3 regions of the Nitrosococcus wardiae genome follow, and region 1 is predicted to be linked to each of the others. Evidence: predicted binding sites of a transcription regulator. Region 1 holds the regulator's gene; each other region holds the start of a gene.
The links. The regulator sigma-54, encoded in region 1, starts transcription at its own class of promoters, with help from an activator protein. The targets are predictions, from matches to a motif close to TGGCANGNTNCNTGCTT.
Positions count from the first base shown of each region.

Region 2: the regulator sigma-54 is predicted to act here: its motif matches at 1,345-1,361, upstream of E3U44_RS08100 (PEP-CTERM sorting domain-containing protein).
Region 3: the regulator sigma-54 is predicted to act here: its motif matches at 1,872-1,888, upstream of E3U44_RS15325 (ChaB family protein).

Region 1 covers NZ_CP038033.1:1,240,023-1,243,300, forward strand. The annotation lists gene E3U44_RS06090 (HPr kinase/phosphorylase-related protein) at 39-602, opposite strand; gene ptsN (PTS IIA-like nitrogen regulatory protein PtsN) at 603-1,085, opposite strand; gene hpf (ribosome hibernation-promoting factor, HPF/YfiA family) at 1,099-1,440, opposite strand; gene E3U44_RS06105 (RNA polymerase factor sigma-54) at 1,452-2,900, opposite strand; gene lptB (LPS export ABC transporter ATP-binding protein) at 2,986-3,278, opposite strand, start outside.
Region 2 covers NZ_CP038033.1:1,659,762-1,663,039, reverse strand. The annotation lists gene prsT (XrtA/PEP-CTERM system TPR-repeat protein PrsT) at 1-977, shown strand, start outside; gene E3U44_RS08100 (PEP-CTERM sorting domain-containing protein) at 1,484-2,437, shown strand; gene E3U44_RS08095 (transposase) at 2,824-3,039, opposite strand; gene E3U44_RS08090 (IS630 family transposase) at 3,125-3,278, opposite strand, start outside.
Region 3 covers NZ_CP038033.1:3,240,793-3,244,070, reverse strand. The annotation lists gene E3U44_RS15335 (PRC-barrel domain-containing protein) at 1-359, opposite strand, end outside; gene E3U44_RS15330 (SDR family oxidoreductase) at 673-1,548, opposite strand; gene E3U44_RS15325 (ChaB family protein) at 1,965-2,195, shown strand; gene E3U44_RS15320 (YidH family protein) at 2,379-2,786, opposite strand; gene E3U44_RS15315 (sensory rhodopsin transducer) at 2,816-3,193, opposite strand; gene E3U44_RS15310 (FAD-binding and (Fe-S)-binding domain-containing protein) at 3,246-3,278, opposite strand, start outside.

The DNA.
Region 1 (3,278 bases):
GCCAATTCTCTCTTGAGTGAGTGCTTCTAAGGCACCCCTTACTTGTGCCTAGGGGAGGAGGGATTAAGGAGCTGCTGGTGACGTTGTTGCAGCTCAAGCAAGGCATCATAACCTTTGAGCCGCAAGTGATAGTCTTGGACGGCCGTTTCTATCATCGTGGCTGGTTGCAAATTACCTCCCAAGGGCAAGGTAAGTTCAGGCACTTTCACGTTTAGCTGCTCCCACTGGCCTAGGTTGCGGGTGAGCGGTTCGATATGTTTGTGAGGAATAAGATGGATGACAAGATCAAGGGAGTGTTGGGTGACGATAGCCTGATGACCATAGATCGCACGAATATCGACCACACCCAAGCCTGGCACGGTTAGAAAATCCTGCAATATAGCCGGGCAACTGCCGATCAATTGGGTGGCTGCTGTCCGCTGGAAAATGGGCGCATCATCCGCGATTAAACGGTGTCCCCGTCGGATTAATTCTAGGGCTAGGCTGCTTTTGCCAACGCGGCTTTCCCCCCTCAATAGAACCCCGACGTCAAAAATGACCAGCAGCACGCCATGGCTGGTGACGTTGTCTTCACTAGGGCTACTCACGCCTTGCAATCTCACTTAGTCAACAATACCGGTGGACGCAGAGGTTTGCTCCCATTCCCTTAGGACCTCCAGCAGGGTATGGGGGTCTTTGGCTTCACGCAGGCGGGCACAGAATTCCGGATCACGGAACATTTCTGCCAATTGGGCAAGCAGCTGCACGTGAATTTGGGCTGATTCTTCCGGAACCAGCAGGGCGCAGAATAGATCGACCGGCTGTTGATCGAGGGCATCAAAATCAATTCCTTGGTCCAGGCGAACTAATGCTGCGAGGGTATGCTGATTGCCAGCCATGCGGGCATGGGGAATGGCGATCCCATCCCCAAGACCAGTGCTGCCAAGACGTTCCCTAGCAAGTAGGCAGTCGAAAACATCCGCCGAGTCCAGGTCATCCGCGCCTCGGGTAAGCAACTCGCTGAGCCGCTCTAGCACACGTTTTTTGCTGCCTGCAACGGCACCCACAGCGATTTGTTCGGGGACAAGAAACTCGGTAATTTGCATGATTGGGGTTAATCTATCCTTGTTGTTGCTTTTTCATTATTCCCTCACTGCGGTGATGGTCGGTCAATTTCTCTCGGTGCTTTTTAATTTGCCGATCTAATTTGTCCACCAGATCGTCAATGGCGGTATACATGTCTTCGTCTTCAGAGGAGGCAAACACATTGGCCTTGCTCACATGCAGTGTTGCTTCAGCTTTCTGCCTCGTTTTTTCAACACTAAGGACGACGTGAATATTAGTCAATTGATCAAAATGGCGTTCTAGGCGCTCACACTTATTTTCCACATAGTTCCGCAGGGCTTGAGTGATTTCAACGTGGTGGCCAGTAATATTTACTTGCATGGATTGCTCCTTAATTATTTTGCTCTTTAGATCAATCGTTTCCGTTCATTGGAGGGGGGGATGTTCAAGTTCTCCCGATATTTAGCGATGGTACGCCGTGCCACTTTAATGCCTTGTTCGGCTAAGATTTGCGCGATTTTACTATCGCTTAGGGGCCTGCGGGGCTCTTCCCCGGCAATTAATTTCTTGATAAGGGCGCGGATGGCAGTTGCAGAGCATTCTCCCCCGCTGCTGGTAGCCACATGGCTGGAAAAAAAGTATTTTAGCTCATAGATTCCTCGGGGGGTATGCATATATTTGTTGGTTGTGACCCGCGAGATAGTGGATTCATGCATGGAGACGGCTTCTGCAATATCGTGGAGTACTAAAGGACGCATGGCTTCTTCGCCCTGCTCTAAGAATCCCTGTTGGCGTTCCACGATGCAGCACGCAACTTTAAGTAATGTTTCATTGCGGCTATGTAAACTTTTAAGGAACCAGCGGGCTTCTTGGAGCTGGTTTTTAAGATAGCTGTTAGTGAGACTGTCATCAGCCCGCCGGATCAGGCTGGCGTACTGGGTATTAACCCGCAGACGTGGCGCGATATCAGGGTTAAGTTCAACATGCCAGCTGCCACTTTGCTTAGTGACATAGACATCAGGCACGACGTACTCGGTTTTACTGGGTTGTATTTGGGTTCCTGGCCGTGGATTGAGGGATTGAATCAAGTGGATGGCCGCTCCCAGTTCTTGTTCCGATAATTTCATTGCCCGCATTAATTGGGCATAGTCCCGTTTACCTAGTGTGTCGAGATAGTGGGACAACAGCAGCTTTGCTTTTTCTAGCCAAGGGGTGTCCGGGGGATATTGTTTCAGCTGTAACAGTAGGCACTCACCTAAGTCACGGGCTCCAACACCAGGGGGGTCGAAATTTTGTACCTGATGCAAGATAACTTCCACTTCCTTGGGCTCAACCTCGATTTCCTCTCCTAGGCTTTGTTGTATCTCCTCAAGAGTGCCGCATAAATAGCCTTCTTCATTAATCGAATCGATAATGGCGGTGGCAATGACGAGATCCTTCTCGTTGGTCGCCGCCAAACGAGCCTGCCAAAGCAAGTGTTCTTGTAAGGTTTCTTCTCGATTGCCTTGGTTTTCCAGATCGGGTAAGAATTCCTCTCCAGAGGAAGCAGGCAACGGTAAGCTGTCATAGATATCGTTCCAACTGCTGTCTACCGGCAATTCGTCGGGGATTGCCTCGCCGAGTGAGGTGGCTATCTCATTGCCCTCAGGGGTGATGGCTTCCTTTACCTCATCGGTGTCTAAACGCTCCTGTCCCTCTTCGCTTTCACTTTGCTCAAGCAGCGGATTCGATTCTAGCGCCTGTTGGATTTCAGTTTGTAGTTCCAAAGACGAGAGCTGCAACAGGCGAATGGCTTGCTGCAGCTGGGGTGTCATCGTAAGTTGTTGCCCAAGGCGTAGTTGGAGAGAGGTTTTCATACCTGAGCTCTGCCTGCTATTGGATTGCTATTTATTATATTCAGCAATGAACGTATAGTTGGCAATAAACATGCCATAACAGCCGTTAAAGATGAAAATTGTACCCCAAATAAACTTCCTTTACTCGTTCATTATTAAGAATTTCCCGAGGTTGACCTTTGGCGATGACTTCACCTTCATTCACAATATAAGCATACTGGCAAATTCCTAGGGTTTCCCGGACATTGTGATCGGTAATTAAGACACCGATCCCCCGTTCTGTCAGTTGCCGGATGATACCCTGGATGTCTAGCACCGAAATAGGGTCCACTCCGGCAAAAGGCTCATCTAATAGTATAAATTGTGGTTCTACTGCCAGTGCACGGGCAATTTCAACAC
Region 2 (3,278 bases), 420 kb from region 1:
GCCGTTATTCCCAATATCCAGCGTTATTGTCCGTCATGGGAACAGCCCAATTGGAGACCAACCAGGCCGCCAGTGCGGTGGGAACTTTCCAGAAATTAGTGGAAGTTCAACCCCAATCGGCCCAAGCCCACTATCTCCTGGCCAAAGCTTACTCCGCGCAAAACCACCGGAATAAGCTCCGGGAAGCGATTGATCAAGCGCTTAAGCTGGATCCCAACCATGCCCTCTCCAAGATCGCCATGATCCGCCTGCTGATGCAGGAGAATAAACCCAAAGAAGCTAATAAGCTGTTCCAGGAGCTGAAGCAAGCTTATCCGGAACATCCAGAGGTATTAGCTCAGGAAGGGTGGTTGGCCATGCGCCAAAACCGGCCTCAGGGAGCAGTAGCAGTCTTTAAGGAAGCGCTGAAGCACTCTCCCACCAGTCAGGTAATTGTCAATCTTGCGCTTGCCCAGTTCCAGGCAGGAAATCAAAATGGGAGCCTAGCGACATTAGAAGATTGGTTGAAAAAGCATCCAGAGGATAGATTGGCGCAATTTAACCTGGCTAACCTTTACATGGCGCTTAAACGGGAGCAAGAGGCAGCATTCGCCTTTGCTAAAGTAGTTGAGCAATCGCCAAACAACGTGGTAGCCCTTAATAATCTGGCCTGGCTGTTGCGGCAAGACGATCCGTCGAAGGCTTTAGAATATGCTGAAAAAGCAATGGAACTCGCGCCTAATACCCCTCCAATCATGGACACCTTGGGAATGTTACTCCTTGAAAAAGGTAAGATAAAACAAGGCTTGCGCCTGCTAAGGAAAGCCTCGGAAAAGGCACCTGAGAACCCAGATATTCGGTATCATTTTGCCCTGGCCCTAGCCCGTAATGAAGAGAACGCGCAGGCCCGGCAAGTGCTTAATGATCTCTTGGATGCGAAACAACCCTTTGCCGAGGAAAAGGAAGCCCATACTCTGCTCCAAGCATTGGATAACTAAAGGGTTTGCGTAAATTGACTAGGTGATAATTGAATAAAAGGTGGCCAGGAGCAACCTCAAATCTCCGCTTTCTAGCTGCCCTCGCTTTCATGGGAATAAAAAAGTGCGGACAAAAAAGCCGGGAATTTTTTAAAGCTCCTGCCCTAGGAAACACCTTCACCTTAGCCAGAGCTTAATCATGGAATACCAGATGGCAGGGATGCTCACCTTTATTATCGCCAGGTATCTCACGAGGCTCTTTAGCCAAAGTTAAGAAAGCAAGAATATAACTAGCGATATCATTATTCTTTACAGATGTGCCCTCCTCAGGGGCAAGAAAATTTATTATTTATCTTTAATACCTTGAGATATAAAAAAATAAATCTCTTGGCATCAAGCTTGCTACATTTTATACATGCTAGTAACACGCTAGTATTTTGGAGCGCTTCATCCGAGACATTGCTTTAATTTAAGCGGTCCATACATAAGGTCAATAGTTTCACCATTATAGCGAGGAGACTGCAGAAATGTTTAAGAAGAAACTAATTACTAGCAGCGTAGGTGCTGCCTTATCACTATCAGTTGCGATGCCGGTCGTTGCAGACACTATTGGCTTCGATTTTGACCAAGATGGCGTTTTCACGCCAGTTGATGGCCTCGATTGGCTTCCGGGCAATGCTCTGGCAGTCGATGCCATACCACTGGCCGATGACAGTACTTTCACAACATTCATTCAATCCGAACTTACCTCAGTGAGCGGTACTGGCGGCGTTACAAATATACCAACTGGAGCTGCGGGGCCATTCGAGATTACTTACGAAATCTCCCTTAACGAGATAGTTGCCGATAGTAACGATATCGACGGAGACGGCATTGCCGACACCGTTGATTTTAACCATAGTGGCGGAACAGTGAATATCTGGTATGATGATTTTAGCGCTGGCACCACCAATGCAGACGGGATAACCGGGAACAGCGGGTTGGGATATGACGATGGCACGCTGATCCTGTCCGCTAGCGTAAATCCAACAATATTGGGTGCTGGTTTTAGCTTAACTGGCGGTTCGGCAAATAATAATATCCAGTCGCTCGATGGTTTCGGAAACAATGATCTGCCGGGAATACGAACGGTGCAAGGTAGCGGAGATGCGACGGTGGAGGCGGCTATCGGCTTCTTTAATCCTACCTTCTTTCAAGGTATCAATAATGATACCATTATCGAGTTTTTGCTGAATGCGACCTTGGAAGATCCCTTTGATAACATTAATCCCGAGCTGTCTGTAGCGGGTAATACCCCGGTCTACGGGCCTGACAGTATCAATGGCTTAGGTCAGGGGCCTGAAGATTTTCACTTTGAGGCTGATGCCAATTCAAGCTTCAACACCCAAGCTGTTCCTGAGCCGGCGAGTATTGCCCTCCTGGGTATTGGCCTTAGCTTGATTAGTGTTAGCCACATTAGGCGGCGCCGTAAGCTCGCCTGATTTCTAAAAAGGGAGTAATTAAGGGGGAGCATTAGATAGAGATAGGGGGGCGGCTTCCAGCTACCCCCTATTTTTATTTCCCCCGTACCTGGCTTCCAGAGGGCCACGTAGAAATGCAATAGCGTAGATACTAGTTTGCTTATTGCATTCCAAATGTTTGTTGAACTCTGCCTAGTATGCTAAAAATTGGTGGGGAAACTATGCGAGGTCCGAAACCTAAAAGTGCGTGCTCTACAGGCCGCCGTTTAGAACATGCTGTCGCCCCGTTCAAGATCTAATTCATCCGGCAGCAAGGCTACCATCTCCAACTGATTTGGAACCGCGTTCTGTTCATCTACGGCTATGCGCCCTTTCTAGATACAAAACACAGATACTCCTCAGTCACTTCACTTATACAGCCGCTCATCCGCCCACAAGGCGTGCACTGTCACCACGCCATTCTCCACTTTGCCCATCAACCCCAAATAGTGTCTCCCCACATGGGCCGTTTTTGCTCCCCACTTGCGATCACCCATCTCATCAATGGCCAACACTCCACAGATCGCCGGCGCGGTTAACTCCTCTGCTTCAGGGGCCAGTTCGATAGGAAGACGTTGAATCATGAGAGTAATATCTACAGCATTTCCCGTTTAGGTCGACACTTTAGTCTGGAGAATAAAGAAGCCCATCGCGCCTTTGCGTATGAGGTTAGTCCCGGATGCCCACATGCCCCAAATAGGCTTTGGCCTGCTCTGGCGTAAGGGTGTGGAGGGCCTGAGCGAGGGCCTCATATAAGGCTTTTTTGGTTCGCGCTTGGGCTTTTCGGAGCCGGTGTTTCACCTGGGACCAGGCCATTTCAATG
Region 3 (3,278 bases), 2.0 Mb from region 1:
CGCTGATCGGCCATAGTTGGCCAATTACCTTTGTCAAAACCCGGTGCATTTTTAAGGGTTTCTTTATCAACTTTTAATACGAAGCACTTGTCCTCCGCATCCAAAATTAACGCATTCCACGGCACGGCGAATAGTTTATCTCCCATGCCCAGAAACCCCCCAAAGGATAGCACCGCATAGGCAATGCGGCCTTTGGGCACATCTACCATGATGTCGGTAATGGTACCGAGTTCTTCTCCTTCCAGGTTGACGACTGTATCCCCTTCTAGAGTGCTTGCGGCCATGATATAAGGGCCTGGACCGTTGGTATTGTCTTCACCACCTATGACTCGAGCACCGCTTTCTGGATATGTACTCATCGCTTTCCTCCGAAATTGATCATACTTACCTTATTAATCTCTAATCTCGCATTTAGAATATGCTCCACACCTGTTTGTGCAAAAAACACGCCGAGAAAGCTCATCCTTATTTGCCAAGCCCGTGATCTCCGATGAAGGTAGCGTCTAGGGTGGAAATTCTGGCTTTTTTTTCCTATCTGGGCCCTCAGCCACTGAGGATTTTCTGTAAAATTTGCTACCCGATGTAATCGTTTCAAAGGTGAGTGAGCTTTCATTGCATAATGCCCCAGGGTAGGAGAAGTTTTAATCTGTCGCTTTGCGGCAGTAAGCCCATTTATCCTGCTCTGGTGCTACCCCCTAGCAGGGTGAGCACTTCGCCGGTGACGTAACTGGAATCGGCCGCTGAAGCAAAATAAACATAGGCTGGAGCAATTTCTTCGGGTTGAGCGGGTCGTTGGAAGGGAGTTTGTGCGCCAAACTGGGCGACTTCCTCGGGAGGCCGATCGGCTGGATTGAGCGGCGTCCACACAGGGCCCGGAGCCACGCAATTGACCCGAATTCCAGCTTCCACGAGCTTTTGGGCGAGGGATTTCGTGAAGGCGTGGATGGCGCCTTTAGTGGCGGAGTAATCCAGCAGTGCGCTGCTGCCCTCAAGCCCGGTGATGGAGCCGGTGTTGAGAATCACACTTCCGGGTTTTAAATGAGGCATTGCTGCCTTTACCATATGGAAATAACCGTAGATGTTGGTTTTGAAAGTCCGATCCCACTGTTCTTCTGTGAGCTCGTCTAGCTCCTGCCGGTGCTGCTGATAGGCGGCATTGTTGACTAAAATATTCAGCTGATCGAAGGCTTGAATGGTGCGCTCGACGGCGCTTCGGCAGAATGCAACCTCCCTGACATCACCGCAGATTAATAAAGCTTTTTGGCCTTCAGATTCAACAGCGCGCCGGGTCTCTTCGGCATCGGTATCCTCTTCCGGAAGATGAGTAATCGCGACATTGGCGCCTTCGCGGGCAAACAGGACCGCGACTGCCCGTCCGATTCCCGAGTCGCCCCCAGTGATTAACGCCACCTGGCCCCGCAATTTCTCTGCCCCTTTGTAAAGGGGCGCTGAATAGCGGGGTCGGGGTTGTAGCTCTGATTCCTGCCCGGGCTTTTCTTGGTGCTGTTCTGGAAAAGGAGGTTTTGGCTCCCGTGGTTTGTCAGTCATCTTAATTACTCCCGTGTTTGGCATTGCTGATATTTCTCATCCGTATCGGAGATAGGCCTCCGGGGATGGGATAGAGATATTGCTTTTCCGAATTGTTAGGCAATCACTATGCCAAACAAAAAGGATTCCTTGGCTAAGTACCTATGAATAAAATATGAGGTGTTTTAGGAGGGAGCCGGTGGTGTTCCGCAAACCCCTTTTTCCTCCCTGAAAAAAGGGTTTGATGCGCATCCTCCCTGGTGCGCCCCCTAAGGGGCCTCCTCCGGATGTCCCGATTCGCTCCCGGCGAATCGGTGCGGGGACTTCCCTTTATTTACATTAATTAGCCTAATATTTGCATAAAAATGCTGATGCGAGATGGAATAAATAGCCATCTTATAGTGTGCAATATGCTGATTTTTAGATGAGGTGACATAATGCCCTACAATAAGCTAGCTGAACTGCCCGATTCGGTTAAAGACCACTTACCTAAGCATGCTCAGGAAATTTACAAAGAAGCTTATAACCATGCTTGGGAGCAATATGCTGACCCAGACAAGCGCCGTGGCGACGCATCGCGGGAAGAAGTCGCCCATAAAGTTGCCTGGTCTGCCGTAAAGAATAAATACGAGCATAAAGACGAGCGCTGGGTACGCAAAAGCGCATGACGCTTATGGCGAAGGGGAGCTTCCCTCTGGGGGTTTATCCTAATGGCATGCTGGAGCAAGGGGAGATACCCTGATATTGAGGAGAAATGGCCAAGGAAGGCCCCCCTCAGGGGGCTCGCCAAATGGAAGAAGCTAATGGCTTTGAAGATGAAAGAAAACCTGCCATGGAGAGATCTATAGCAGTTAAGATTTCAATCCAAATCCCTCCAGTGACAGCATATTTGCCTCCGCTAAGATCAAAGCTAATATTAATGTTCCACTGAGAAGAAGAGAGAGGGTAATGAGAACGACGGACCAGATTGGCAATCCAGGGAGCCCCTCCTGCTTTAACCTACGGAAAGTGCCGTAATAGTTCCAGAAACTAAGTAAATGAATGCCAATACCAGCGGCGATAAGAATGCTGCCGGCGACATAAACTGCCCACTTCGGCTCGGCTCTATCAAGAAGTTTAACAGCTGCGAATCCAAGGGCTATCGCTGTGAGCCCCGTGCGTACCCAGGCGCTAAAGGTTCGTTGCTCGGCTAGCAAGTTGCGGTGAAAGGCTAAGTCGGTACGATCTTGTGCTAGCTGTTGTTTGCCTTTTTCTGCCATACCAATTCTAAATAATAAATCTAATTTTTTTATTCACTTGCATAAGCAAGTGTCGATAACAATGCCAATTCTGCCTGGCGTGAATCCAATCGGGTGTGTTGCACGACAATGGGTACGCTCGATTTAATCACACTGGCGAAATCCGTATCCTTGGGGATCGGTTCGGGATCCTTGAGCTCATTAAAACGAACATGGCGGGTGCGCTGGGCAGGGACGGTCAGTTGGTAAGGGCCGGCAGGTTCTCGATCGCTGAAGTAGATGGTGATGGCGATTTGGGCTTCCTGATTGGTGGTATTCAGGATGCAGGCTGTTTCGTGGCTGGTCATTTGGGGCGCCGGTCCTGTACTGGTGGGCGGAATATAACCTTCGGCGATGGCCCAAAGGGTTTTTCCGATGGGGGTACTCATAATCTATCTCCTACAGTAACGGGGTTAAAGCGTTGGGTAGGGGTATTTCCAGTTACCATTGCCGTTCAGGATAATCGCCTCCTGT